3 regions of the [Enterobacter] lignolyticus SCF1 genome follow, and region 2 is predicted to be linked to each of the others. Evidence: predicted binding sites of a transcription regulator. Region 2 holds the regulator's gene; each other region holds the start of a gene.
What was found. Region 2 encodes LexA, which represses DNA repair genes until DNA is damaged. Its sites were predicted from a motif close to TNCTGTATGTACATACAGNA; they were not measured.

Region 1 (7,373 bases), 2.2 Mb from region 2:
CGCATGGCGGCGATTTTCGGCTTCAAGGAGGGGGCGCGCAGGGCCGAACCGGTGATTCTCGAGCCGGTGATGCATGTGGAAGTGGAAACGCCGGAGGCGTATGCCGGCAACATTATGGGCGATCTTTCGTCGCGTCGCGGGATGGTGCAGGGCATGGAGGAGCGCTACGGCAGCCAGATTATTCGCGCTGACGTGCCGCTTGCCGAGATGTTTGGCTACTCCACCACGCTACGTTCCATGTCCCAGGGCCGGGCGACCTACAGCATGGAGTTTCATCACTATGCTGAAGCGCCGCGCACTGTGGCGGAGGCGATCATCGCCAGCCGCGCGAAAGCGTAACGCCTTCTCCGGGCAGCAGGGACGCCGCCCGGACATACTCCTGTCTCAGACAATATCCTGCGCGTACTGCCACAGCGTTTTCAGCAGCGCGAGCTTCGCCTTATCCTCTGCATACTGCTGGCTGAGCAGCTGCAGCTCATCGGCGTAGGCCTGTAAAAACTCGGGGGTGAACACCTCGCGGCGATGCTGCAGCCAGCGCTGCTGCTCGGCGTCGTCAAGGGTGCCCGGGAAGTTGCGCGCCCGGTAGTTGAACAGCAGCTTTTCAATACGCGTATCGGCAAAGGTCAAATCCAGCGCCGGCAGATTGCGCGGTTCGGTTTCCAGCAGGATTTTCATCGCCGCGCGATCCGCATCGCTGAAAAAGCCGTTGTAGAGCTGCGCATCCACGTTCTGCGACGGTACAAACGGCGCCGCGTCGGCGAAAATCGCCACCACTTTGTCGCGGACCTGCGGGTTGTCTCGCAGCAGCTTCAGGTTATCGAGACACTGCTGGCGGTTAATGCCCAGACGGTCGGCATCTTCCGGGCGCAGGGTATTCGCCTGGGCCAGCACCGGGCATTTGTTGAGGTGCACCAGCTTGACCGGTACGGCGGCGAGATCGCCGAGACTGGCCTTCGCGGTATACAGACGATCGCGCAGCTCGTCCGCCGTCAGCTCAAGCAGCGGCGACATGTCGCCCGCCAGATCGACCACAATCACCGCGTTGCGGTTATCCGGATGCCAGGCCAGCGGCGCTATCCAGCTGGTATTCCCGCGCCATGCGCCAAACATACCGGAGACATGCACCAGCGGCTTCATCTGCGGCACGTCAATCAGCGTCGCCAGCTTGTTCTTATTGCGATACGTATAGAGGTAGTCAAACAGCCGCGGCTGGCGCGATTTCACCAGCTGCGCCATGGCGATGGTGGCGTATACGTCGGCCATCGCATCGTGGGCGTTGCTGTGCTCAATGCCGTTGGCGCGGGTCAGGTGCTCAAGGCGAAAGCTCGGCAGCCCGTCCTCATTTTCCGGCCAGTTGATCCCTTCCGGACGCAGGGCGTAGCAGGCGCGCATCACGTCCAGCAGGTCCCAGCGCGAGTTATGGTTCTGCCAGCTCCAGGCGTAAGGATCGTAAAAATTGCGGTAGAAGATATTGCGGGTGACTTCGTCGTCAAAGCGCACGTTGTTGTAGCCGACAACGCAGGTTTTCGGCACCGTGAACAGCGCATGAATGCGACGGGCGAAGGCCGCTTCGTTTTCCCCTTTGGCCAGCGCCTCCTGCGGCGTAATGCCGGTTATCAGCACCGCCTGCGGCTGCGGCAGGTAGTCATCCGCCGGTTTGCAGTAGAACACTTCCGGCTCGCCGATGACGTTGAAATCACCGTCGGTGCGAAGGGCGGCGAACTGGGCGGGGCGGTCCAGCGACGGGCTGGTGCCGAAGGTTTCGTAGTCGTGGAAAAGGAATCCAGGCGGCGATTGCGTCTCTTGCATTGTCTGTCAGTCATCCGTATGCGCGTGAACCCAGCATGGTAAACGATTTGGCGCGCCATCAGAAGGGTAAGGCGGTGATTCCGCTGCCGCCTGCGGCAGGAGTTGTCATACTTTCTTGCAATTTAACGCTGTCAGTAAAGCGTAAGTCCCGTAAAAAGGACGGCGAATTGATGAAAGTTGAGGATATGCTGTTGAAAGGCCGTATGTTTATTGCTGTATCTTTGCTCGCTTCGGGCATTTCCTGCGCATTTGCCGCAGACGCGCTTCCCATCACGGTATCGCCGCCGGCCATTCAGGCTGGGGCATGGGTGCTGATGGATTACACTACCGGCCAAATCTTAACGGCAGGCAACGAACACCAGCAGCGCAATCCCGCCAGCTTAACCAAGCTGATGACCGGCTACGTGGTCGATCGCGCTATCGACAGCCGCAAAATCACGCCGGACGATATGGTGACCGTAGGGCACGACGCCTGGGCGAAAGGGAACCCGGTGTTTGACGGCTCGTCGCTGATGTTCCTCAAACCCGGCGATCGCCTGACGGTGCGCGACCTGAGCCGCGGGCTTATCGTTGACTCCGGCAACGACGCCTGCGTGGCGCTGGCGGATTACGTCGCGGGCGGCCAGCCGCAGTTTGTGCAGCTGATGAACGGCTATGTGCAGAAGCTGGGGCTGAAGGATACCCACTTTGAAACGGTGCACGGTCTTGATGCGCCGGGGCAGCACAGCTCCGCCTACGATCTGGCGGTGCTTTCCCGCGCGATCATCCACGGCGAGCCTGATTTCTACCACATGTACAGCGAAAAGAGCCTGACCTGGAACGGCATCACCCAGCAAAACCGTAATGGCCTGCTGTGGGATAAAACCATGAACGTGGACGGGCTGAAGACCGGCCACACGTCGGGAGCGGGCTTTAACCTGATCGCTTCGGCGGTAGACGGCGAGCGCCGCCTGATCGCGGTGGTCATGGGCGCGGAAAGCGCAAAAGGCCGCGAAGAGCAGGCGCGCAAGCTGCTGCACTGGGGCCAGCAGAACTTCGACACCGTCCAGATCCTGCACAGCGGCAAACAGGTCGGCAGCGAGCGCATCTGGTACGGCGACAAAGAGCAGATCCGCCTCGGCACCGATCAGGATTTCTGGCTGGCGTTGCCGAAAGCCGAAGTGCCGAACATCAAAGCTAAATATGTCCTCGACGCGAAAGAGCTTGATGCTCCCATCGCCGCGCATCAGCGCGTGGGCGAAATCCAGCTGTACGATCGCGATAAGGTGGTCGCCCACTGGCCGCTGGTGACGCTGGAAAGCGTCAATAAAGGCGGCATTTTCTCCCGCTTTAGCGACTGGCTGCACCACAGCGCCTGACGAAACGCCCCTTTTTTTGGGGCGTTTCCCTTTTCCGTTCTGTGAAATACCGCACATACTACATTGACATGGCTTTGCTACATTTCATATGTATATTTATACAGTAATCTTCACATGCGGAGGCTTTATGGAATACAGCATCAGACAGGAACAACAGCGTGTCGTGGCCGGTTTTCACATGGTTGGCCCATGGGAACAGACGGTAAAACAAGGTTTTGAACAGCTAATGATGTGGGTTGACGGCCGGGACATTCCGGCGAAAGAGTGGCTGGCGGTCTATTACGATAACCCCGACGAGGTGCCGGCGGAAAAACTGCGCTGCGACACGGTGGTGACCGTAGAACCCGGTTTTCAGATCCCGGCCAACAGCGAGGGCGTGATGCTGACGCAGGTGTCCGGCGGCGAGTATGCGGTCGCCAGCGCGCGGGTCGTGAATCATGATTTCGCCACCCCATGGTACCAGTTCTTCGGCAGCGTGCTTGCGGATACGGCCTGGGAGATGGCGGCAAAACCGTGCTTTGAGCGCTATCTGAATGACGGTAATCAGGACGGCTACTGGGATATCGAAATGTATATCGCGGTGTCCCGTCGGGCGGGGTAACGCCAATAGCCATTGGTATTTAATGGTTATTTACACTCACGTGATCCGTGTAGCAGAAAAACGGATACAATTGTGCTTTTAGTCCGGCCGGAGAGTGGGTGTGCGCGCCGATAAATCACTCAGTCCTTTTGAAATTCGCTTGTATCGCCACTACCGTGTGGTTCACGGGGTGCGCATTGCGCTGGCGTTCGTTCTGACATTTTTACTGATTCGCCTGCTTGATGTTCCGGAAGGGACGTGGCCCCTGATCACGATTGTCGTGATCATGGGGCCTATTTCGTTCTGGGGCAACGTGGTGCCGCGCGCCTTCGAGCGTATCGGCGGGACGATCCTCGGCTCCGCGCTCGGGCTGGTGGCGCTAAAACTCGAACTGATTTCCCTGCCGCTGATGATCGTCTGGTGCGCCGTGGCGATGTTTCTCTGCGGCTGGCTGGCGCTCGGCAAAAAGCCCTATCAGGCGCTGCTGATCGGCATTACTCTGGCGGTGGTGGTGGGGGCGCCAGCGGGGGATATGCACACCGCGCTGTGGCGCTCCGGCGACGTGATTTTCGGTTCGCTGCTGGCGATGCTGTTTACCGGCATCTGGCCGCAGCGCGCGTTTCTGCACTGGCGCATCCAGATGGCGAGCTACGTCACTGAACTGAACCGCCTGTACCAGGCGGGCTTTTCGCCCAACCTGCTTGAGCGCCCGCGCCTGGAGCGATATATCCAGAAAGCCCTCAATGACGTGGTGAAAATGCGCGGGTTTATCACCCCGGCCAGCAAAGAGACGCACATCCAGAAGGCAATTTTCGAGGGAATTCAAACCGTCAGCCGCAACCTGGTCTGTATGCTGGAGCTGCAAATCAACGCCTACTGGGCGTCGCGCGGCAGCCACTACGTGATGCTCAACGCCCAGACGCTGCGCGATATGCAGCAGATGACCCAGCAGACGCTGCTGACCATCGCCCATGCGCTGTATGAAGGCAACCCGCAGCCGATTCTGGCGAACAATGAAAAGCTCAATGAGATTGTCGCCGAGCTGCGCCAGCTGGTGGGGGAGTATCAGGGAGATAATCTGTCCGAGACGCCGATCCACGGCTACGTATGGCTAAGTATGGAGCTGGCGCGGCAGCTGGAGCTGCTGTCGCATCTGATTTGCCGGGCGTTGCGCAAATAACGCTCATATGGCTGCGGTTTACCGTCTGCTTGTTTCGATTCAGCTGTATTTAGGGTTATGATAAACCCAAAGCAAAAACCATTGTCATCAGCCGCCGCGAACAGTTATGTTTACCCTACGCGATGGCTTTACGAATCCGAATCTCAATCATTAGGGGTGTAAAAATGGAAACAACCAAACCTTCGTTCCAGGACGTACTGGAGTTTGTTCGTCTGTTCCGCCGTAAGAACAAGCTGCAGCGTGAAATTCAGGACGTTGAGAAAAAGATCCGTGACAACCAGAAACGTGTTCTGCTGCTCGACAACCTGAGTGACTACATCAAGCCTGGGATGAGCGTTGAGGCGATCCAGGGCATCATCGTCAGCATGAAGACCGACTATGAAGACCGCGTTGATGACTACATCATCAAAAACGCTGAGCTGTCCAAAGAGCGTCGCGACATCTCCAAAAAGCTGAAAGTGATGGGCGAGCAGAAAACCGCTGAGTAATTACCTGTCCCTTCAGTAAGACGGTGAAAGCCTGGCGCTTTCACCGTTTTTTTTGCCTGCACGCGGGCTTAAACCACCCAGCCCAGCAGCAGCGTGGCGGCGATCACCGTCGAGGCGCCGCCGATGCGCGTGGCGATCTGCGCGAACGGCATCAGCGACATCCGGTTGGACGCCGACAGGATGGCGACATCGCCCGTTCCGCCGAGACCGCTATGGCAGCAGGTGACGATAGCTGCCTCTACCGGGTACATATTGAGCCGTGAAGCAATGAAAAAGCCGCTCAGCGTCATGGCGATCACCACCGACCCGCAGACCACCACATAGCCGACGGAAAATACCGCCACCACGCTCTCCAGCGGTACATACAGCATGCCAAGGCCAATCATCAGCGGCCACACCAGCGCGGCTGATACAAACTTGTAGCAGCTGTGCGCGCCCATCTCCATCGACGACGGGATCACTTTGGCGTATTTACAAAATACCGCCGCGAGGATCATCAGTACCGGACCGGGAATATGCACCAGCTTTTCGAACAGGCCGCCGACGATGAAGAAGGCGCAAATCATCAGTAAACCGGCGCCCATCAGCTGGAAATCGGTCTGCTGCACGCTCTGAGTCTGGGTAAATACGCTGTTGTCTTCGCGGCTGCGAATCAGCATCCCGTTGCCGGAAAGCGACGGACGGCGGCTTCCCATACGCGCCAGCACCCCGGCGCAGATGATGGCGAAAATGTTGCCAACGACGGCGGCAGGCGCCAGCTGGGCGACGTAGACGTCCGGGGTTTGTCCAAGGATAGCGGAGTAGGCCAGAGAGAGCGGTAAAATGCCTTCGCCGATACCGCCGCCGATAATCGGCACAATGATGAAGAAAAAGGTGTGATAAATACTGTAGCCGAACAGGGAGCCCACCAGCAGGCCGCTGAGGATAGCCGCCCCGGTGCCGACGACTAACGGTACAAACATACGTATCATCCCCTGAATAAGGATAGTCCGGTTCATGCCCAGAATACTGCCGACCACCAGGCAGGCAATCACGAAATAGAGCAGATTCGCTTCTTTCATCAGCAGGTGGACGGTCGCCATGGTATGCGCCTGGAACACGTCAAAATAGACCAGTACCGACGGCACCATCAGACAGAGGATCGCCGGGCCGCCAATCTCTCTCAGCACGGGGATCATGCGGCCAATTTTCGCCAGCGCAAAGCCTAAGGTCATGATGACCGCGAGGCCGCCTATCATATTCTTCGGCAGTAAACCTGCCGCGCCGGAGGCGGCAACGATAGCGGCGATGGTAATAAACAGCGCCAGCGGTACGGAACCGACTTCAATATTACCCAAAAGTCTCAGCGGTTGTCCGCCGGGAGCAGATTTCTCAACGGTATGATGTAGTGAATTATTTTCCATTTATGTTACCTGATTATATTAATAAAAACGTAGGGAATAACTAAAAATAAAGCGATATAAAATAAGAACAAAGTTGTCAGAGATGAACCATGCAAAGGCAGCGTGGAAAAACTAACACAGGCGATTATCATTAAAAAGGTCTGTTAATTTTCTTTGTGCCGATTTTGTGACCACTGCGTAATGTTCTATTTAAATAACTTAATTCTTTATTTTGTAATTAAAGTTATTGAAAGGGCGGGTGTCGATATTTGTAAGTAAAGTAGCTGCAGTGAAAGTATTTAAACAGGGATAAATGTGAGTTTAGTCACCACAAGGTTTGTGGGTGATCGTTAAATTAGCCACCGACACAATGCTATATCCCTGTCTTATTATACTGTCAGGAGTTTTCATGCCCTCATTACTATTACAATCTCTGTTTCCTTTAGTCTTTATTATGTTACTTGGATGGTTAAGCGGAAAATTAGGTTACACACGTCGTGAGGATGCCTCGGTCTTAGCCACCGTGGTGATCCGCTTTGCGCTGCCGTTTCATCTGTTTATCGGCGCGTTGAATAC
Region 2 (7,373 bases):
TGATGCCGCCGTTAATCGACATCGTCAGGTGCGGAAAATCGCGTTTCAGCTGATAGACCCGCGGGTAATCCAGCGGCGGGATCTCCCGGTTCTCTTTCGGGCTTAGCCCGGACAGCCAGGCCTTGCGGGCATGGATGATAAACATCTCGCACTCGCCGCGGCCGGAAACGGTGTTAATAAATTCGCAGAGGAATTCGTAGCTGTCCTGATCGTCGATGCCGATACGGGTTTTGACCGTCACCGGAATCGACGCCGCGTCGCGCATCGCCTTCACGCAGTCCGCCACCAGCTGCGCATTGCCCATCAGGCAGGCGCCGAACATGCCGTTCTGCACGCGGTCCGACGGGCAGCCGACGTTGAGGTTGATTTCATCGTACCCGCGCGCCTGCGCAAGCTTCGCGCACTGTGCCAGCGCCGCCGGATCGCTGCCGCCGAGCTGCAGCGCAACCGGATGCTCCTCCTCGCTATAGGCCAGATAATCGCCTTTCCCGTGAATGATCGCCCCGGTGGTGACCATCTCGGTGTACAGCAGCGTCTGGCGCGACAGCAGGCGCAGGAAGTAACGACAATGCCTGTCCGTCCAGTCGAGCATCGGCGCAACAGAGAAGCGGTGTGCAGGAAAAACGGGGGATTGTGTTTCTGGCAGCATGGCGAAGTAATAAGCATCCGGTAAAAAAGGGGCGCTACTATAGCACAGGCTCAAAAAGGATACGATTTACGTCTCTACAGGTAGCGCCAGGATCAGCCGATCAGCCTCAGGTAAACCTGAATTAAAGCCGCCCGGTCCTGAACAAGCCGGGCATTTCTGCAGAAATGCCCGGCATCAGCTTTGCCTTCACGCTTACTTTCGCGACGGTTTCCCGTCATGAGGGCCAAAAAACTGCGGCGGATGATCCACCCAGCGGTCTTCCCGGGTCGCGGCATACTCCGGATTCAGCGGGTAATAAATCCGGTTATATTTTTTGTTCGCCTCCCCCACGACCAGAAGCCGCACCTCCTCCAGCGTGTTGTTGATGAAGGTATGGCACACCCCGGTTCCCGCCGGAAAACCGACGCTGTCGCCCGGCTCCAGCTGCCAGAGATAGCCGTTGATCCATGCCTGCGGACGCCCCTCCAGCACGTAGATAAACTCTTCCTCGTCGCTTTCCGCATGGGGATACGAGGTGCGGCGCCCCGGCGGCAGGCGCTCATGATGAATACCAAGACGCATCAGCCCAAGCCGACGCGCCAGCGGCGCGCCGATGGACATCAGCTCACGGCTGTCGGCATAGCGCGAATCATCCGCGTCTTCCAGTTCACGCCAGTGGCGAATACAGTCCGGTCTTTTCATGACTTTATTCCTGGATGTTGAGATGCGTCAGGTATAGCACACCCGGCGGGTTCTCGGTGTTTTTGGGATAACATGATAAAGTAAGGGTTTACTTCCACCGATCTGAGGACGTTCATGGAAAAGACCCCATCGCAGGACCTGCTCGCACAGGCTGAAAAGCTGTGCGCTCAACGCGGCGTGCGTCTGACACCGCAGCGTCTCGAAGTTCTACGCTTGATGAGCCTGCAGCAGGGCGCCATCAGCGCTTACGATCTCCTCGATCTGCTCAAAGTCAGCGAGCCGCAGGCAAAGCCCCCGACGGTGTATCGTGCGCTGGAATTTCTGCTGGAGCAAGGCTTTGTCCATAAGGTGGAGTCCACTAACAGCTATGTGCTGTGCCACCTCTTCGATAAGCCGTCTCATACCTCCGCCATGTTTATCTGCGACCGCTGCGGCGTGGTGAAAGAGGAAGCCGCTGAGGGCGTGGAAGACATTATGCATATGCTGGCCGCCCGCATGGGGTTTGCGCTGCGCCACAACGTGATTGAAGCGCATGGCCTGTGCGCGCAGTGCGTTGAAGTGGAAGCCTGCCGTTCTCAGGACTGCTGCGGGCACGACCACACCATTCAGGTTAAGAAAAAGCCGCGCTAAGGCCTGCGGCGGCGTAGCGCCACCGCCAGCCCGTTACGAAAACCAGCTATCGCGCCGCCAGTGCCGACGCCAGATCCATGCCAGCGACATCCCGCGCAGGGCAAGAAAGACGGTCAGCGACAGCCATAGCCCATGGTTGCCGAGCGCCGGGACGCTCAGCAGCGTCAGGGCAAACCCCACCGCCGCAATCGCCATACTGTTACGCATCTCCGCCCCTCGCGTGGCGCCGATAAACATGCCGTCCAGCAGGTAGCACCAGACGCCGATCACCGGCAGCACCATCTGCCAGAAAACGTAGCGGTCCGCCAGTTGGCGCAGTTCCGCAAGCGAGGTCAGCAGGGCGACGATGTGCTCGCCGGCGATGGCATAGACCCCGGCAAACGCCAGCGCCACAATGCCCGCCTGTCGGCAGGCCGCGTTCCACACGTGCAGCAGCTGGCTGCCGTCGCGGGCGCCGTAGGCCTGTCCTGAATGGGCCTCCACCGCAAAGGCAAAGCCGTCGAGGGCGTAGGCGGTAAAGGTCAGCATCGTCATCAGAACCGCATTGACCGCTACGATATCGGGGCCCAGGCGCGCGCCGAACACCGTCAACGCGCCAAAGCACAGCTGCAGCAGCAGGGAACGCAGCATGATGTCGCGGTTGAGCGCCAGCAGGCGACGGAAGTTGCCGCGCCACGTCGTTTTCAGCATCGTCACGCTGATGCCGCGCAGGGTCATCACCCGCCGTACCATCAGCAGACCGATGAAGAAGGTCGCGTACTCGGCGCAGACGGTCGCCAGCGCGGCGCCCTGCACGTTCATATGCAGCCCCATCACCAGCCAGAGGTCGAGCGCAATGTTAAGCACGTTGCCCACCACCAGCAGGATAACCGGCGCCCGGGCGTACTGTACGCCGAGCAGCCAGCCAAGCAGCACCAGATTAGCCAGAGAGGCCGGGGCGCTGAGCCAGCGGATTTCAAGAAAGCGTCTGGCCTGCTCCAGCACCGCATCGCTGCCGCCCACAATATGCAGCGCCAGCTCAATCAGCGGCGTACGCAGCAGGACGATCGCCGCCCCGGCGCCCAGCGCCAGCAGCAGCGGCTGGATCAGCGCCCGCGCCAGGCGCAGAGGGTCTCGCGCACCAAACGCCTGAGCGGTTAATCCCGTGGTGCTCATACGCAGGAACAGCAGCAGCATAAACAGGAAACTGGTCGCCGTTGCGCCAATGGCAACGCCGCCCAGGTACACCGGGCTGTCGAGATGGCCGATCACGGCGGTATCCACCAGGCCAAGCAGCGGTACGGTGATGTTGGAGAAAATCATCGGCAGCGCGAGGCGCCATAACGCTTTATCCGCAGGGGTAAACAGCGACATGGAGAAAACCTGTGGTGATCAGAAATCGCGGCGGCGCCAGGAAAAGCGCCGCCGGAGAAGGGAGGAAATTACAGCCACTCGCCGTTGCGAATCACGCCGACCGCCAGTCCTTCGATGGAGAAATTATGCTGACGCAGATCGACCACAATCGGGGAAAACTCGCTGTTTTCCGGCAGCAGTTCCACGACGCTGCCCTGCTTTTTCAGACGCTTCACGGTAACTTCATCGTCGATACGCGCGACGACGACCTGGCCGTTACGCACGTCCTGCGTTTTATGTACCGCCAGCAGATCGCCGTCGAGGATGCCGATATCCTTCATCGACATGCCGCTTACGCGCAGCAGGAAGTCCGCGCTGGGTTTGAACATCGCCGGGTCGACCTGGTAGTGACCCTCAATGTGCTGCTGCGCCAGCAGCGGTTCACCCGCGGCGACGCGCCCCACCAGCGGCAGCCCTTCTTCCTCTTCCGTCAGCAGACGGATCCCGCGGGAAGCGCCGGAAACGATTTCAATTGCGCCTTTACGCGCCAGCGCTTTCAGATGCTCTTCAGCAGCGTTCGGGGAGCGGAACCCCAGACGCTGCGCGATTTCCGCACGCGTGGGTGGCATCCCCGTCTGGCTGATGTGATCCCGGATGAGATCAAACACCTCTTGCTGCCTGGTCGTTAACGCTTTCATTCCGCCCCCTGGGTGTATATACAGTTATGCTGTGAGTATATACAGTTAACGGCGAATTTGGAACCACAAAACGCATAAAAAACCAGACGTTTGCGCAATTCCACGAGCCTTATCGCAAATGTGGCCAGAGAAGCGTGCCCCAGGTGATGAGGGCGATAAAAATCGACAGCAGCACCGCCGCCGACCCCATATCCTTAGCGCGCCCCGACAGCTCATGGCGTTCGGAACCGATGCGATCGACCACCGCTTCAATCGCACTATTGAGAATTTCCACTATCATCACCAGAAGCACAGAGCCAATCAGCAGCACGCGCGTAATGGCGTCGACATCCAGCCAGCACGCGATAATGACGGCGATGACGGCCACGGTGCCCTCCTGACGGAATGCGGCTTCGTTTTTCCACGCGGCGCGGAATCCCTGCCAGGAATAGCCTGCCGCTTTGATGATTCGGGTAAGCCCGGTGGTATCATTTGCCATCAAAAAACCCTTTTTTCATATTTAGCGTCAATGTCACTTTGCATCAAACGCGGTAGAACAGAAATCCTGCGCACTTTCTGTTATCCTTGCGGCGCATTTGCATGATTAACCAGAGGCTTTACATCGTTTATGTCTGGCTGGCCACGAATTTACTACAAATTACTGAATTTACCATTAAGCGTGCTGGTAAAAAGCAAGTCCATTCCGGCGGAACCTGCCCCGGAGCTTGGGCTCGATACGTCACGCCCTATTATGTACGTTCTGCCGTATAACTCGAAGGCGGACCTACTGACGCTGCGCGCCCAATGCCTGGCGCACGACCTCCCCGACCCGCTGGAACCGCTGGAAATCGACGGCACCGTGCTGCCGCGTCATATTTTCATCCATGGCGGACCGCGCGTGTTTACCTGGTACACGCCGAAAGAAGAGTCCATCAAGCTGTTCCATGACTACCTGGATCTGCATCGCAGCAATCCGAATCTGGACGTGCAGATGGTGCCGGTTTCGGTAATGTTCGGCCGCTCGCCGGGTCGTGAAAAAGGCGAGGTCAACCCGCCGCTGCGCATACTCAACGGCATCCAGAAATTCTTCGCCGTCACCTGGCTTGGCCGCGACAGCTTTGTCCGCTTCTCGCCGTCGGTGTCGCTGCGCTGGATGGCCACCGAACACGGCACTGATAAAACGATAGCCCAGAAGCTGGCGCGCGTCGCGCGTATGCACTTTGCCCGTCAGCGTCTGGCGGCAGTAGGCCCGCGCCTGCCGGCGCGTCAGGACCTGTTCAATAAGCTGCTGGCGTCGAAAGCCATCGCCCGCGCCGTAGAAGACGAAGCGCGCAGCAAGAAAATCTCCCATGAGAAAGCGCAGCAAAACGCCGTGGCGCTGATGGAAGAGATCGCCGCCAACTTCTCCTATGAGATGATTCGCCTGACCGACCGCGTGCTGGGCTTTACCTGGAACCGTCTGTACCAGGGGATCAACGTCCATAACGCCGAGCGCGTGCGCCAGCTGGCCCACGACGGCCACGAGATTGTCTATGTGCCCTGCCACCGCAGCCATATGGACTACCTGCTGCTCTCCTACGTGCTCTATCACCAGGGGCTGGTGCCGCCGCATATCGCCGCCGGCATCAACCTGAACTTCTGGCCCGCCGGGCCGATTTTCCGCCGCCTGGGCGCGTTCTTTATTCGCCGCACCTTTAAGGGCAACAAGCTCTACTCCACCGTTTTTCGCGAGTATCTGGGCGAGCTGTTCAGCCGCGGCTACTCCGTGGAGTATTTTGTCGAGGGCGGCCGCTCCCGTACCGGGCGTCTGCTGGATCCGAAAACCGGCACCCTGTCTATGACCATCCAGGCGATGCTGCGCGGCGGCACCCGCCCAATCACCCTCGTGCCTATCTACATCGGCTACGAACACGTGATGGAAGTGGGCACCTACGCCAAAGAACTGCGCGGCGCGACGAAAGAGAAAGAGAGCCTGCCGCAGATGCTGCGCGGCTTAAGCAAGCTGCGCAACCTCGGCCAGGGCTACGTCAACTTCGGCGAACCTATGCCACTGATGACCTGGCTCAACCACCACGTTCCGGAGTGGCGCGAGTCTATCGACCCGATTGAAGCCATTCGTCCGGCCTGGCTGACCCCGACGGTCAACAGCATTGCCGCCGATCTGATGGTGCGTATCAACAACGCCGGGGCGGCGAACGCCATGAACCTGTGCTGTACCGCCCTGCTCGCCTCCCGCCAGCGTTCGCTGACCCGCGAGCAGCTGACGCAGCAGCTGGAGTGCTATCTGCAGCTGATGCGCAACGTGCCATACTCGACGGACTCCACGGTTCCGACGGCGACCGCCAGCGCGCTTATCGATCACGCGCTGCAGATGAACAAGTTCGAAGTCGAGAAAGACACCATCGGCGATATCATCATTCTGCCGCGCGAGCAGGCGGTGCTGATGACCTACTATCGCAACAACATCGCGCATATGCTGATTCTGCCGTCGCTGCTGGCGGCTATCGTCACCCAGCATCGCCACATTTCCCGCGAAAGCATGCTGCGCCATGTGGAAACGCTCTATCCGATGCTGAAAGCCGAGCTGTTCCTGCGCTGGGACACCGCGGAGCTGGCGGGCGTTATCGACATGCTGATTGCGGAAATGCAGCGCCAGGAGCTTATCTCGCTGCATGATGACGAGGTGCGGATCAACCCGTCGCACTCCCGCTCCCTGCAGCTGCTGGCCGCAGGCGCTCGCGAGACGCTGCAGCGCTATGCGATCACCTTCTGGCTGCTGAGCGCTAACCCGTCCATCAACCGCAGCACGCTGGAAAAAGAGAGCCGCACGGTGGCGCAGCGCCTGTCGGTGCTGCACGGCATCAACGCGCCGGAGTTCTTCGATAAAGCGGTATTCAGCACGCTGGTGCTGACGCTGCGCGACGAGGGCTATATCAGCGATACAGGCGATGCGGAGCCGGAAGAGACGATGAAGGTCTATCAGATGCTGGCGGAGCTGATTACCTCCGACGTGCGTTTGACTATCGAGAGCGCGTCGCAGGACGCGTAAACGCAAAAGGCCCTCTCAGCGAGAGGGCCTTTTTATTAGCTGAAGTAGCTCATCGCCAGGCCGATAAACAGCACCAGCCCGACATAGTTGTTGTTCATAAAGGCCTTAAAGCAGGCGTCGCGCTCGCGGTTTTTGATCAGCTTTTGCTGATAGACAAACAGCGCGCCCGCCACGAACACAGACCAGTAAAACGCCCCGTTAAGCCCGCTCAGCCAGCCCACTGTCGCCATCATCGCCAGCACGGCAACCTGCAAAATACCGATGATAAGCTTATCGCTTTCGCCAAACAGAATGGCCGTCGATTTGATGCCTATCTTCAGGTCGTCATCGCGGTCCACCATCGCATACTGGGTGT
Region 3 (7,373 bases), 1.2 Mb from region 2:
AACCGGTAGCGGGGCAGCAGCTGGTGGTGACCGAAGGTATTTTCAGCATGGACGGCGACAGCGCGCCGCTGGCCGACATCGCCGCCCGTACGCGGTCGGCGAACGGCTGGCTGATGGTGGATGACGCGCACGGCATCGGCGTTTGTGGCGACGGGCGCGGCAGCTGCGCGGCGCAGGGGGTGAAGCCCGAACTGCTGGTCGTCACCTTCGGCAAGGCGTTCGGCCTGAGCGGAGCGGCGGTGCTGTGCAGCGACAGCGTCGCCGAGTATCTGCTGCAGTTTGCCCGGCATCTGATCTACAGCACCGCGATGCCGCCCGCCCAGGCGGTGGCGCTGCAGACAGCGCTGGCGGTGGTGATGAGCGAGGAGGGCGATGCGCGCCGCGAAACGCTGCGCCAGCACATCGGTCGTTTTCGCCAGGGAGCGCAGCAGCTCGGCTGGCGGCTAACCTCCTCCGAAAGCGCGATCCAGCCGCTTATTGTCGGCGAAAATGCGCCGACGCTGGCGCTGGCAGAACGTCTTCGCCAGCAGGGCTGCTGGCTCAGCGCCATTCGTCCGCCGACGGTGCCCGCCGGTACGGCGCGCCTGCGCATTACCCTTACGGCGGCGCATTTGCAGGACGACATCGATCGGTTGCTGGAGGTGCTGGATGCCGCCGGTCGATAAACAGGCCGTCGCCGCCGCCTTTGGCCGCGCCGCGCCGCACTATCAGCAGCATAACGAGCTGCAGCGCCGCAGCGCCGACGCGCTGATGGCCCGCCTCCCGGCCCGCCGTTTTGCGCGGGTGCTGGATGCCGGCTGCGGGCCGGGCGGCATCAGCCGCTACTGGCGCGACAACGGCTGTGAGGTGACCGCGCTCGATCTCTCCGCGCAGATGCTGGCCGAAGCCCGGCGGCAGCAGGCCGCCGATCATTACGTGCAGGCGGATATTGAAGCTATTCCGCTGGCGTCGGCGCAGTTCGATCTGGTGTGGAGCAATCTGGCGGTGCAGTGGTGCGATTCGCTTCAGGATGCGGTGCAGGAGCTCTACCGCATGCTGCGCCCCGGCGGCGTGCTGGCGTTTACCACCCTGGCGGCGGATTCGCTGCCGGAACTCCGCCAGGCCTGGCGGGCGATCGACGAAAAGCCGCACGCCAATCGCTTTTTATCCCGCGAGGCGCTCGACAGCGCGCTGAGCGGGCTGCGCGGCGAATTTGCGCTACAGACGCTGAGCGTGCCGTTTGCCGATGCGCTGAGCGCCATGCGCTCGCTCAAAGGCATTGGCGCCACCCATCTGCACGAAGGACGCGCCAGCCGGACGTTGACCCGCAGCCGTTTGCAGCAGCTGCAGCTTGCCTGGCCGAAACAGCAGGGCGCCTGCCCGCTGACGTACCATATTTTTACAGGAGTGATGACACGTGACTGAACGTTATTTTGTCACCGGCACCGACACCGAGGTGGGGAAAACCGTCGCCAGCTGCGCGCTGCTGCAGGCGGCGAACCGCGCCGGAAAACGGACCGCGGGCTACAAACCGGTAGCCTCCGGCAGCGAAATGACCGCCGAGGGGCTACGCAATAGCGACGCGCTGGCGCTCCAGCGCAACAGCCGCCTGCCGCTCAGCTATGAGCAGGTGAACCCGTATACCTTTGCTGAACCCACCTCGCCGCACATCGTCGCCGCCGACGAACAGCGTCCTATCGAGGCGGCACGGCTCTCAGCCGGTTTACAGACGCTGAGCTCGCAGGCGGAGTGGGTGCTGGTGGAGGGCGCCGGGGGCTGGTTTACGCCGCTGTCGCCGACGTTGAGCTTTGCCGACTGGGTGGCGCAGGAGCGGCTGCCGGTTATCCTGGTGGTCGGCGTGAAGCTTGGCTGCATCAACCACGCGCTGCTGACCGCGCAGGCGGTGCGGCAGGCCGGGCTGCGGCTGGCCGGATGGGTCGCCAACGACGTGCAGGCGCCGGGCAAACGCCATGCGGAATACATGGCCACGCTGCAGCAGCTGATACCGGCGCCGCTGCTGGGGGAGATCCCCTGGCTGGGCGCGGAGGCTGAACGGCAGGATCTGGGGCAGTATCTGGATCTTGCAGTACTTAATACCAGCCTCTGACGTTTCTCTGATGCCGGGTGTTGTGCGCCTGGCATCATGCTTATGGATTGAAATGTGAGCAATATTCCATAACTGACCCCTTTCGCTTAGCTGATAAAAGTCAAAAAATAGCGATAAAAAATTTTTTGTCCTCATTCTTTCGGGTGAGTTTCGATTTGTGCGAGGGGCAGGGGATATGGGCTGCAGACAGTTATCCACTATTCCTGTGGATAACCTTGTGTATTAGAGTTAGAAAACACGTGGCATACGAGAGAATACGCGGCCTGCGACTAAATTGGTGCGAAACGCGGCTTTTAGGTATTTTATTTATTTATTAGTAAGTTAAATAAAAGCAATGCCTGTCAGAAAAGTGTCACCCGCTGACGCAAAAGATGCATCGCACGTCTTGACAAATGTTAAAGACGAAAAAAATTCTGGGGATAACCGCAAAGGGCTGGCGTTTTATCTTGCCGCAGCGAAAATTTCCCCGGCTTCTACGGGTCTCCTTTTCGGGTAACACGGATACCATAATACGCTACTGTTTTTTTATCCAGTATAATTTGTTGGCAAAATAGCGTCTGGCGAGTAGAATTAATCACCTGCTCGCTTATCCTTCATCAGGCCGCCATCCATGAGTAAACCGTTTACATTGCATTCCGCTTTCCGTCCTTCAGGCGATCAGCCTGAGGCTATTCGCCGCCTGGAAGAGGGGCTTGAAGACGGCCTCGCGCACCAGACGCTGCTTGGCGTGACGGGGTCGGGGAAGACGTTTACCATCGCCAATGTCATTAATAACCTGCAGCGGCCGACCATGGTGCTGGCGCCCAACAAAACGCTGGCGGCGCAGCTGTATGGCGAAATGAAGGAGTTTTTCCCTGAAAACGCGGTGGAGTACTTCGTTTCCTACTACGACTACTACCAGCCGGAAGCGTACGTGCCAAGCTCCGATACCTTCATCGAGAAGGACGCGTCGGTAAACGAGCACATCGAACAGATGCGCCTTTCGGCGACGAAAGCGCTGCTCGAGCGGCGGGACGTCGTGGTTGTGGCGTCGGTGTCCGCCATTTACGGCCTGGGCGACCCGGATCTGTACCTGAAAATGATGCTGCACATGACGGTCGGGATGATCATCGATCAGCGCGCTATTCTGCGTCGGCTGGCGGAGCTGCAGTACACCCGCAACGATCAGGCCTTCCAGCGCGGCACCTTCCGCGTGCGCGGCGAGGTGATCGATATTTTCCCGGCGGAATCGGACGATATCGCGCTGCGCGTTGAGCTGTTCGACGAGGAGGTTGAGCGCCTGTCGCTGTTCGACCCGCTCACCGGACATGTAGAGTCAACCATTCAGCGTTATACCATCTATCCGAAAACGCACTACGTGACCCCGCGTGAACGCATTCTGCAGGCGATGGAGGAGATCAAAGAGGAGCTGGTCGACCGGCGCAAAGTGCTGCTGGCGAACAACAAGCTGCTTGAAGAGCAGCGCCTGAGCCAGCGCACCCAGTTTGACCTTGAAATGATGAACGAGCTGGGCTACTGCTCGGGCATTGAAAACTACTCGCGCTTTCTGTCCGGCCGCGGCCCGGGCGAGCCGCCGCCGACGCTGTTCGACTACCTGCCTGCAGATGGCCTGCTGGTGATCGACGAATCGCATGTGACGATCCCGCAGATCGGCGGAATGTTCCGCGGCGACCGGGCGCGTAAAGAGACGCTGGTGGAGTACGGCTTTCGTCTGCCTTCGGCGCTGGATAACCGTCCGCTGAAATTTGAAGAGTTTGAAGCGCTGGCGCCGCAAACCATTTATGTTTCCGCGACGCCTGGCAACTATGAGCTGGAGAAATCCGGCGGCGAGGTGATTGACCAGGTGGTGCGTCCTACCGGTCTGCTCGATCCGATTATCGAAGTTCGCCCGGTTTCCACCCAGGTGGATGACCTGCTGTCCGAAATTCGCCTGCGCGCCGCCATCAACGAGCGCGTGCTGGTGACGACGCTGACCAAGCGCATGGCGGAAGATTTAACGGAATATCTTGAGGAGCACGGCGAGCGGGTTCGTTACCTGCACTCGGATATCGACACCGTTGAGCGGATGGAGATCATTCGCGACCTGCGCCTCGGCGAGTTTGACGTGCTGGTGGGCATCAACCTGCTGCGAGAAGGGCTGGATATGCCGGAAGTTTCGCTGGTGGCGATTCTGGATGCCGATAAAGAGGGCTTCCTGCGCTCCGAGCGCTCGCTGATTCAGACCATTGGACGCGCGGCGCGCAACGTCAACGGGAAGGCGATTCTGTACGGCGATAAAATTACGCCGTCGATGGCGAAAGCGATCGGCGAGACCGAGCGTCGTCGCGAGAAGCAGTCGCAGTACAATGAAGAACACGGCATCGTGCCGCAGGGTCTGAATAAGAAGGTGGTCGATATTCTGGCGCTCGGCGAGGGGCTGGCGAAAACGCGCGGCAAGGGCCGCGGGAAATCCCGTACGGCCGCGCAGACCGAGGCGGTGGAAAAAGCGCTGACGCCGAAAGCGCTGCAGCAAAAAATCCACGAGCTGGAAGGGCAGATGATGCAGCATGCGCAGAACCTCGAATTCGAGGAAGCCGCGCAGATCCGCGACCAGCTGCACCAGCTACGGGAGCTGTTTATCGTCGCATCCTGAAACGAAAAGAGCCTGTAATGACAGGCTCTTTCGGTTGACGGACTTTCACGCCGCGAGGGGTTTTAACGTAACCGCCGCGGAAATTTCACCCACGCGCGTGCGCCCGGCTCCGGCTTGCGGTTGTTCAAAAAGAACTGCGCATCGTGCAACTGGGCGATACGGGTCACAATGCTTAAGCCGAGCCCAATGCCGCCGTAGCGGCTGTCCATACGCACAAAGGCTTTGCTGAGCTCCCCGCTTTTGGCCTCGTCGATTCCCGGACCTTCGTCTTCGACGGCAAGCGATCCCGGCGAGACGCCGATCGTAATCACCGAGTTTTCCGGGCTGTAGCGATGGGCGTTTTCCACCAGATTGCGCAGCAGCACCCGCAGCAGCGTCGCGTCGCCGGACACCGTGACGTCGTTTACTCCGTCAGGCACCCGCAGCGTTTGCCCGCGATGGGCCAGCATCGTTTCCAGCTCGCCCTGAATCGGTAAAACGACGTCGGCGATTAGCATGACCTGCTGATAGCTTCCCGCGGAAAAGGATTGTCCAACCCGCGCCAGCTGCAGCAGCTGCGTAATGCTGTCGGTCATCTGGTCGAGACGTTGCAGCAACGGCTCGACCTTCACGCCGTGCACTTTAGCCATCAGCTCCAGATGCAGCTTCAGGCCCGCCAGCGGGGTGCGCAGCTCGTGCGCCACGTCGGCGGTAAACATGCGCTCGCGGTCCAGCGTCAGATTAAGCCGCTCAACCAGCTGGTTGATGGCGGCGGTCACCGCGTCCACTTCGCTGACCGACTCCGGCAGGGTGATGGGCTGCAGGTTGTCCGGCGTGCGGCTGTTCAGCTCCTGCTGGAGATCGTAGAGCGGGCGGGTGATGCGCTTGACCGCCTGCAGGCTTATCCACAGCGCCAGGCCGATAATCAGCAGGCTGGGAATCAGCAGGCTCGCCACCGCTTCACGCACCTCATGCTCAATGTGCTTGCGGTTGTTGTGCCCGTGGATAGCGCTTTCGACCAGCAGCTGGATCTGCTCTTTGCTCTCATGCCACAGCCAGAACACGCTGATAAGCTGGCAGACCAGCAGGATAGTCGCGATGGTCAGCAGAAGCTGGCGACGCATCGTCCATTTTTCACGGGCAGAAGGCAGCTTCACTTACTCAACGTCTCCGGATTTCACCAGCATATAGCCAAACCCGCGTACGGTGCGGATCCGCGATTTGCCAATCTTATCGCGCAGGTTATGGATATGGACTTCCAGGGTGTTGGTGGACGGTTCGTTATCCCAGCTATAAATATCGTTGTAGAGGATTTCCCGGTGTACCGGACTGCCGGCCTTGGCCATCAGGCGCGACAGCAGGGCGTACTCCTTCGGCGTCAGCTCAAGCTGGGTCTCCTCCAGCCAGACCTGGCGACGGGTGACGTTGATGCGGATATTGCCGACGCTGATTTCGTTATCGCCCTGATTGTTGTGACGGCGCAGCAGCGCGCGGACGCGGGCGTTGAGTTCTTCCAGAGCGAACGGTTTCACCAGATAGTCGTCAGCGCCGGTGTCGAGGCCCTCAATACGGTCATTGACGGTATCCCGGGCGGTCAGGATCAGAACCGGCAGGGAGAATTTCTCCCGGCGAATACGGCTGAGAAAATCCAGCCCGTCTTCGTCCGGCAGCCCGAGATCCAGCACCATCAGGCTGTAGTGGCTGTTCGCCAGGCACAGCGCCGCCTCGTGCGCGGTGGTGACGCCATCGCACACATACCCTTCGCTCTGCATCGCCAGAATGAGTCCTTGCAGCAGTAGCGAATCGTCTTCAACAACCAGCACTTTCATTTCTATTTATGCTCCTCTGCACGGCGCGATAATGTCATCGCTCGCCTGATATTCCCGGGTGCTGACCCCCAGTATACCTAACATGGTTGAGAAAAGATTATCCTGAGAGTACGCATTCTCGGCGGCGCGCTTCTTCAGGCACGAGTAATTAACGCCGTAGCGCTGCTGGTAATCGTCAGACAGCCAGATAAGCATCGGCACGTGTTTTTGCGTGTCCGGCGCGATTGACCACGGCAGGCCGTGCAGATAGACGCCGTTTTCCCCCAGCGACTCGCCGTGATCCGAGAGGTACACCAGGCTTGTGGTGAACTGCGCCTGCCGTGACTGCAGCAGCTTAATGGCCTTATCGACAACGTAATCGACGTTGACAATGGTGTTGTCGTAGGTGTTGACCAGCTGCTGCTGCGTACAGGTCTGGATTTCATTGCTGTCGCAGGTTGGGGTAAAGGTCTGCTGTTCCGGGCGATAGCGGTTGTAGTAGGTCGGGCCGTGGCTGCCGATGGTGTGCAGGACGATAACGCCGTCGCCTTTCAGGTTGTCGATGTACGTTTCCAGACCGTGGAACAGCACGTCGTCGTGGCATTCGCCGTCGATACACATGCCGGGCAGATTGAGGGCCGTCATATCCTGATGCGGTACGCGGTCGCAGGCGCCTTTGCAGCCGCCGTCGTTTTCGTTCCACAGCACCTTAACGCCGGCGCGCTGGATGACGTCCAGCAGCCCTTCCTGATGCTGCGCCAGCTCTTCGTCGTAGCGGGCGCGCGGCATGTTGGAGAACATGCAGGGAACGGAGACCGCCGTGGCGGTGCCGCAGGAGGTGGTTTTCGGGAAGTAAACCACGTTGTCC

Region 1: a site for LexA is predicted at 3,254-3,273, ahead of sbmC (DNA gyrase inhibitor SbmC). Genes of this name have one in related genera too.
Region 3: a site for LexA is predicted at 2,602-2,621, ahead of uvrB (excinuclease ABC subunit UvrB). Genes of this name have one in related genera too.

What each region holds. Positions count from the first base shown of each region.
Region 1 covers NC_014618.1:1,795,058-1,802,430, forward strand. Annotated here, with positions in the region: gene fusA (elongation factor G) at 1-339, shown strand, start outside; gene sbcB (exodeoxyribonuclease I) at 385-1,809, opposite strand; gene dacD (serine-type D-Ala-D-Ala carboxypeptidase DacD) at 1,995-3,167, shown strand; gene sbmC (DNA gyrase inhibitor SbmC) at 3,295-3,768, shown strand; gene ENTCL_RS08380 (FUSC family protein) at 3,869-4,927, shown strand; gene ENTCL_RS08385 (DUF496 family protein) at 5,092-5,415, shown strand; gene ENTCL_RS08390 (2-hydroxycarboxylate transporter family protein) at 5,484-6,818, opposite strand; gene ENTCL_RS08395 (AEC family transporter) at 7,207-7,373, shown strand, end outside.
Region 2 covers NC_014618.1:4,437,713-4,445,085, forward strand. Annotated here, with positions in the region: gene dusA (tRNA dihydrouridine(20/20a) synthase DusA) at 1-649, opposite strand, end outside; gene ENTCL_RS20590 (cupin domain-containing protein) at 842-1,330, opposite strand; gene zur (zinc uptake transcriptional repressor Zur) at 1,445-1,960, shown strand; gene dinF (MATE family efflux transporter DinF) at 1,994-3,313, opposite strand; gene lexA (transcriptional repressor LexA) at 3,382-3,990, opposite strand; gene ENTCL_RS20610 (diacylglycerol kinase) at 4,100-4,468, opposite strand; gene plsB (glycerol-3-phosphate 1-O-acyltransferase PlsB) at 4,598-7,018, shown strand; gene ubiA (4-hydroxybenzoate octaprenyltransferase) at 7,054-7,373, opposite strand, start outside.
Region 3 covers NC_014618.1:3,241,509-3,248,881, reverse strand. Annotated here, with positions in the region: gene bioF (8-amino-7-oxononanoate synthase) at 1-665, shown strand, start outside; gene bioC (malonyl-ACP O-methyltransferase BioC) at 649-1,404, shown strand; gene bioD (dethiobiotin synthase) at 1,397-2,086, shown strand; gene uvrB (excinuclease ABC subunit UvrB) at 2,697-4,718, shown strand; gene pmrB (two-component system sensor histidine kinase PmrB) at 4,781-5,848, opposite strand; gene pmrA (two-component system response regulator PmrA) at 5,855-6,526, opposite strand; gene eptA (phosphoethanolamine transferase EptA) at 6,533-7,373, opposite strand, start outside.